DNA from 2 places in the Mycobacterium sp. NGS26 genome. Region 1 is predicted to be linked to the other one. Evidence: riboswitches for the same ligand, from Rfam matches in the RefSeq annotation. Region 1 holds a riboswitch; the other holds the start of a gene.
The links. Region 1 has a riboswitch for magnesium ahead of AC5Y6X_RS15365 (hypothetical protein). Riboswitches for the same ligand answer to the same signal wherever they lie in the genome.

Region 1 (3,398 bases):
TTCCGCGACCACACCGTCATCGGCTGCAGCCTGGTGCGCGGCACGCCGTACCGCTACATCGGCCAGACGCTGGAGCAACGGCCCGAATGCGACAGCTGGCCGGCCCGCTGGTCGGCCCAGGTCAACCAGGACCAGCCGGACGTCGCGCTGCTGATCATCGGCCGCTGGGAGACCGTCGACCGGGTCAACGAGGGACAGTGGACCCACATCGGCGATCCGACCTTCGACGCGTACCTCAACGGCGAACTCGAGCGGGCCCTGAACATCGTGAGCTCCACCGGGGTTCGCGTGGTGGTGGCGACCGTGCCCTACAGCCGCGGCGGCGAAAAGCCGGATGGCCGGCTGTACCCGGAGGACCAGCCGGACCGGGTCAACCAGTGGAACACCATGCTGCGCAACACGGTTGCCCACCATCCCAACGTCGCGATCCTCGACCTGAACAAGAAGCTGTGCCCGGACGGCGTCTACACCGCCAAGGTCGACGGGATCAAGGTGCGCAGCGACGGCGTCCACCTCACCCCGGAGGGGGTGAAGTGGCTGACGCCGTGGCTGGAGGAATCCCTGCGGTGATCGTCAATCGTCGGTGCGGCAGCTGATTTCCATGCTGTCGCTTTCCCGGACCGCGAAATTGAAGCTGGTGTAGCCGTTTTCGGGATTGCGCACGAGGTCGAGGTAGGGCCCGGTGTCCGCCGCGCTGGTGTTGTCGGCGACGATCAACGCGCCCGTCGGCAGCCGCGGTTCGAGCAGCTTGATCACCGGTAGGTACAGGTCCTTCCAACCGTCGAGCAGGACGAACCCGACCGGTCCGTCCACGCCCCGCAGTGTGCTGAGCGCGTCCCCCTCGAGGATGGTGATGACGTCGTCCAGTCCAGTCTCGGCGAAGGTCTTCTTCGCGGCGGCGATCTTCGTGCCGCTGAGCTCGGTGGTCACCACCCGCCCGGTGCAGTTGTCGCGCACCGCCGCCGCAAGGTGAATGGCCGAGACGCCGAAGGACATGCCGAACTCGACCACCGTGGCCGGGCGCGTCGCGCGCACCAGCGCGTAAAGCAGTCGGCCGGCCTCGGGGGTCACCGGGATGTAGAACTCGCTCATCGCCTCCGCGCGTTCCGCGGCCGTCATCGGCCGGTCGAACTGGTCGCGCCGCTCACGCAGCAGCGACATCTGCTTCTTCGATTCGGCGTACATCCGATCGAGCACGGTGGAGACCCGGGGATCCCGCAATGTTGTGGCCATGTCCTCGAGGGTAGCCACGACGGCGTAACGAAACCGCTAATGAGTTTGACGAGCAGCGGACCGCGTGCCAGCATGGACGGGCAAGCACCTCGGTAGGTGAGGCGTCTGCATGGATACAGGCCACTGACCCCGAACGTCGAGAGACGCCCCGGGTCAGGACAGCTCTTCCCGGCTCAAGGGTTGAGCCCAAGTGGCTTCCGGAGATCTTCCGGATACGCCGTGCAGTGCCGAAGCTCCGACGAGAGGGGTGCGACCGGCGTCATTGGCGCCGGTCATCGCCTCTTCCGTTCAGGTGAAACGTGATGGCACCCGTGCGTGTCCCGGCCGTGAGGAGGTGAGGGCGAGATGAGTCCCGGCGATAGTCCCTATCCGAAATCCGTCTTGTCCCGATCCGGTTCCGGCACTCTTCGCACCGCCTGAACTTCACGAGCACTCGCGGGCCCCGCGCCGTCGATGGCGCGCCGCCACGCACGCTCGGGCGCCGTTGAATGTCACGAGCCGATCGGACCCGAAAGAGGTGACGATCATGGCTTTTGTTGTTGCACACCGTGTTTCCGGTGTTACCAGGTTGCGTGGGCGGTCGATGCTGCGTGCGGGCCGCCAGCTGATGGGCAGGTTGTGCGCGGGGCGCGCGCTGACGCCGCAGGAGCGCGCCAACCTGTACGTCTCACGGATGCCGATCGCGATGGTCACCGCCTCGCTGGGCGGACACCCGTCGGACCGTGCCGACACCCGCCGGTGATCCCATGACCTCGATCTCGGCCCAGCAGCGCGGCGTGAACGCGTCCGGGCCGGCCGTGCTGGATTCCGCGCACACCGGCGACATCGTCGGCGCGTTCGGCCGCATCCGGCGGGACGGCACCGGCGCGTTCGGTGGCCGCTGGCGCCGCCTGCGGACCCTGATGGTCATCACCGGCCCGGGACTCATCGTGATGGTGGGCGACAACGACGCCGGCGGCGTCGCGACCTACGCGCAGGCCGGGCAGAACTACGGGATGGGCCTGCTGTGGACGCTGGCGATGCTGATTCCGGTGCTGTACGTGAACCAGGAGATGGTGCTGCGGCTCGGCGCGGTGACCCGGGTCGGGCACGCGCGGCTGATCTTCGAGCGCTTCGGCAAGTTCTGGGGTGCCTTCAGCGTCGGTGACCTGCTGATCCTCAACGCCCTGACCATCGTCACCGAATTCATCGGTGTCTCACTGGCATTGGGCTTCCTGGGCTGCCCGCGGATCGTTGCGATCCCGGCCGCCGCCGCGCTGCTGTTCGCCGTGGTGGCCGGGGGCTCGTTTCGGCGCTGGGAGGCGCTGATGTTCCTGCTGATCGCGGTGAACATCCTGATCGTCCCGATGGTGCTGCTGGTGCACCCCTCGGTGACGGCGAGCGCCGGCGGGCTGATGCCGCAGTTCCCGGGCGGGCTCAACTCCACCGTGCTGCTGCTGGTCGTCGCGATCGTGGGCACCACGGTGGCGCCGTGGCAGTTGTTCTTCCAGCAGTCCAACGTGGTCGACAAGCGCATCACGGCACGCTGGATTCCTTACGCGCGAGCCGATTTGGTCATCGGGATCATCGTCGTCATGGCCGGGTCGACCGTGCTGATGGCGGTGGCAGCGTTCGGATTGGCCGGCACCGCCGACGTCGGCCACTTCACCGACGCGGGCGCCGTCGCGTCCGCGCTTTCCCAGCACGCCGGCCGCGCGGTGGGAGTGTTGTTCGCGATCATCCTGCTGGACGCATCGCTGATCGGCGCCAACGCGATCGGGCTGGCCACCACCTACGCCATCGGCGACGCGCTGGGCAAGCGGCACTCGCTGCACTGGAAGATCGGCGAAGCCCCGTTGTTCTACGGCGGCTACGCATTCCTGCTCGCGGTGTCGGCGGCGGTCGCGTTCAGCCCGGACCACATCCTGGGCCTGGTGACCCAGGGCGTGCAGGCGCTCGCCGGCGTGCTGCTGCCCTCGGCGACCGTGTTCCTGGTTTTGCTCTGCAATGACCGGACCGTGCTGGGGCCGTGGGTGAACACGGTGCGGCAGAACATCATTGCGTGGACCATCGTGTGGTCCCTGGTGCTGTTGTCGCTCGCGCTGACGGCGACGACGTTCTTCCCGCGCCTGTCCACCGCCACCATCGAGGGCGGGCTGGCGGTCGGCGCGGTGATCGGCATCGCC
Region 2 (3,398 bases), on a different contig from region 1:
TTGAGTTCCACCATGCGGTCCCGGAATTGGCTGACCGCGACGAACCACGACGACACCGCGCGATAGATCAGCGGGTTGCGGCACCGCCAGCAGTGCGGGTAGGGGTGCTCGTAGGTCTCGTGGCGCAGCAGCACCGCGCCGTTCGCGGCGGCGGCCCCGCTGCCGTTCTTCAGGTCGCGGATGATCTGGGCGTTGGCGTCGAAGACGTGCTGCCCCCGGTAGTCCGGGACGCTGGCGTCGAACCGGCCCTTGGCGTCGACCGGCGTGACCGGCTCGATGCCGGCCGCATCGGCGACCGTCATGTCGTCCTCGCCGTAGGCCGGCGCCATGTGCACGATCCCGGTGCCGTCCTCGGTGGTCACGAAGTCGCCCGGCAGCACCCGAAAGGCGTTGGGCGAGTCCATGAAATACGGGAACGGCGGCAGGTAGCGCGTGCCCAGCAGGTCCGCGCCGCGATAGGTGCCGAGCACGTCGGGCTCTTCACCCAACTCGCGGGCGTAGGAGGCCAGCCGGGCCTCGGCCAGCACGTAGCGCCGCTCCCCCGCCCGCACCTGCACGTAGGTCACCTCGGGGTTGACCGCGACCGCCTGGTTCGACGGCAGCGTCCACGGCGTCGTCGTCCACACCAGCAAATACGCGCCGGCCAGTTCGCCGTCAACCGCTTTGAATCCCACCGTGATCGCGGGGTCCTGGCGGCTCTGGTAGATGTCGTCGTCCATCCGCAGTTCGTGGTTGGACAGCGGGGTCTCGTCGCGCCAGCAGTACGGCAGCACCCGGTAGCCCTCGTAGGCAAGGCCCTTGTCCCACAGCTGTTTGAACGCCCAGATCACCGACTCCATGTAGGACGGGTCGAGCGTCTTGTAGTCGTTGTCGAAGTCGACCCAGCGCGCCTGGCGGGTGACATACGCCTGCCATTCGTCGGTGTAGCGCAACACCGATTCGCGGCAGGCCTCGTTGAATACCGCGATGCCCATGGCGTCGATCTGGGACTTGTCGGTGATGCCGAGCTGGCGTTCCACCTCGAGCTCGGCGGGCAGACCGTGGGTGTCCCAGCCGAACCGGCGCTCCACCTTGTAGCCGCGCATGGTCCGATACCGCGGGACGATGTCCTTCACGTAACCGGTGAGCAGGTGCCCGTAGTGCGGCAGGCCGTTGGCGAACGGCGGCCCGTCGTAGAACACGTACTCTTCGGCGCCGTCGCGCCGGGCGATGCTGGCGCGGAAGGTGTCGTCGCGGGCCCAGTAGTCGAGGACCTCGAGCTCGAGCGCCGGGAAGTCGGGCGCGCCGCCGCCCAGCTTGGGGTAAGTGTGCTCGGTCAACCGTCGTCTCCTGTGCCACTAGGCCTGGGGACGACGACGCGCTACCTGCGCGAGCGCCGCGGTACCACCCCGCTTGCCGCGCTGCCGCGCGACCGCTCGTTGACGGCTGTGACGGGCCTACCCGTTCGGTTCTACTGGGCCTAAACGGCCGTTCTTCCGAAGGCTCCCCGGTGATGGCCGGATCGATGCCAGTAGGTCGATTCTAGCCGTTGGGCTACGACCGAACTTCGAGCACACCCACGCGCCACAGGGCCGCGTACACGTGGCGCACGCCGATGCTCAACAAGCGGGCAGTGCCGTCGACCAACGGGTCGGTGATCACGATGGTCCGGCCGTCGGCCGGGCGGGTCACCTTCTTCGGCGCGGGGGCCCGCGTTTCGGTCGCGTCGCGCACCACCGTCAGCTTGCGGGCGGGCGCTACGGTTACCACTTCGTCGTGCAGGGCTGCGGTCATGGTCGGCTCCTAGAGGGAATTCGAAACGAGGAATTAACTGGACTGACGTGTCCCATCCCGCGCTGGTTCCGATCCGAGAACGCTTGGCCGGTAAGCCGATTGGCGTCGCGGCGACTCAAACGGCGTCGCGCCGGAGACCGGATCGGGACGGAACAGAGCCCGGACTTCGACCCGGACTATCGCTGGAACCCATTCGTCCCTCACCTCCTCTGCGGCAACGACGCGCGCGGCCAACCCGCACGATGTGCGTGCACAAAGGGAGTACAGAAACCGGCCACAGCCGAAGATCCGCACCCCTCTCGTCAGAGCTTCGGCACTACACGACGTGTCCTGGCCTGGAAAGAAATCCAAGCCGGAAGCCACCTGGGCTCAACCCTTAAGCCGGGAGGAGCTGTCCTGACCCGGGGCGTCTTTGGACGTTCGGGGTCAGTGGCCTGTATTCGTGTAGACGCCTCACCTAACGAGGTGCCCACACGATGATGCACGACGGGTGCGCGACGGTCAAACCGATTCGGGCCGGTGTTTTCGAATCTTTATGCGTTCATGATCGCGCGCGGGCGCAGCCCATCGAGCACCAGCGCGACGACGAAGTCGGCCACCTGGGCCGCGGTGACGTCGTCGTCGGTGCTCAGCCGCCGGTGCGCCAGCTGCCCGACCAGCGCCGCCAGCGTGTAGGCCACCATCCGGGCCGGCGCGGCGATCACCTGCCCGCGCCGTTGGGCGGCGACGACGAATCTCTCGATGTCGTCGATGAACCGCTCGTAGATGCCGCCCAGGTGCTTCTCGAAGCGGTCGCCGAGCGCGTACGCGTCGCGCAGCAGCAGCTTCACCGTGGCCTTGTCGGCCTCGAAGAACTCCAGCGTCGCCTGCACGGCGGTCCGCAGCGGCACCTCGTCGCCGTTATCCGACCCCGGCAGCCGGGCCAGCGCCGCGGCGATGTGACCGCGCAGCGCACCCTCCTCGACCGCCATCAACGCGTGGAACAGCTCGTCCTTCGAGTCGAAGTACCAATAGATCGAGCCGTAGGCCAGGCCGGCCCGCTTGGCGATGTCGGCGATGGTGGTGTCGTGAAAACCCTTGCGCGCGAACACCTCCTTCGCCGCCGCCATGATCTCGTCGCGCCGCTGCGACTTGTCCTCGGCGCTGACCGCGCGCCGCCGCCGGGTCGTGGTGGTCACTTCTCGACCAGGTCTTCCAGCCGCCCGACGGTGTCGATGAACTCCTCGACCATGTCGAGCACCACCGAGCGCGTCGGGCGCACCCGGTCCAGCGAACCGACCACCTGCCCGACGAAGTAGGTGGCCAGCTCGCGCGCCTTGGCGCCCGGGTGCCCCGCGGCCTGGTTGATGCGCAGCTGCGATTCGGTGATCAGGGCGGTCTGCAGCGGCATGCCGAGCGGGGCGGGGCTGTCGGGCCGGTCCCACTCGTCGGTCCAGGCGGTGCGCAGCATCCGCGCCGGCTTGCCGGTCATCGACCGCGACCGCACGGTGTCCGAGGAGCTGGCGGCCAGGAACTTCTCCTTGACCACCGGGGCCGTCTCGGCCTCCTCGGTGGTCAGCCACACCGACCCGCACCACACGCCCTCGGCGCCCAGCGCCAGCGCCGCGGCGATCTGGCGGCCCCGC

Region 2: it holds a riboswitch for magnesium, as region 1 does, so the genes downstream of both, AC5Y6X_RS09570 (Rv1535 family protein) here and AC5Y6X_RS15365 (hypothetical protein) in region 1, are expected to answer to the same signal.

What each region holds. Positions count from the first base shown of each region.
Region 1 is NZ_JCALDU010000004.1:204,265-207,662, reverse strand. Features, by position in the region: gene AC5Y6X_RS15375 (acyltransferase family protein) at 1-570, shown strand, start outside; gene AC5Y6X_RS15370 (O-methyltransferase) at 574-1,233, opposite strand; M-box (ykoK) riboswitch at 1,315-1,487, shown strand; gene AC5Y6X_RS15365 (hypothetical protein) at 1,760-1,975, shown strand; gene AC5Y6X_RS15360 (NRAMP family divalent metal transporter) at 1,980-3,398, shown strand, end outside.
Region 2 is NZ_JCALDU010000002.1:727,662-731,059, reverse strand. Features, by position in the region: gene ileS (isoleucine--tRNA ligase) at 1-1,319, opposite strand, end outside; gene AC5Y6X_RS09570 (Rv1535 family protein) at 1,534-1,773, opposite strand; M-box (ykoK) riboswitch at 2,061-2,245, opposite strand; gene AC5Y6X_RS09565 (TetR/AcrR family transcriptional regulator) at 2,307-2,951, opposite strand; gene AC5Y6X_RS09560 (NAD(P)H-dependent flavin oxidoreductase) at 2,948-3,398, opposite strand, start outside.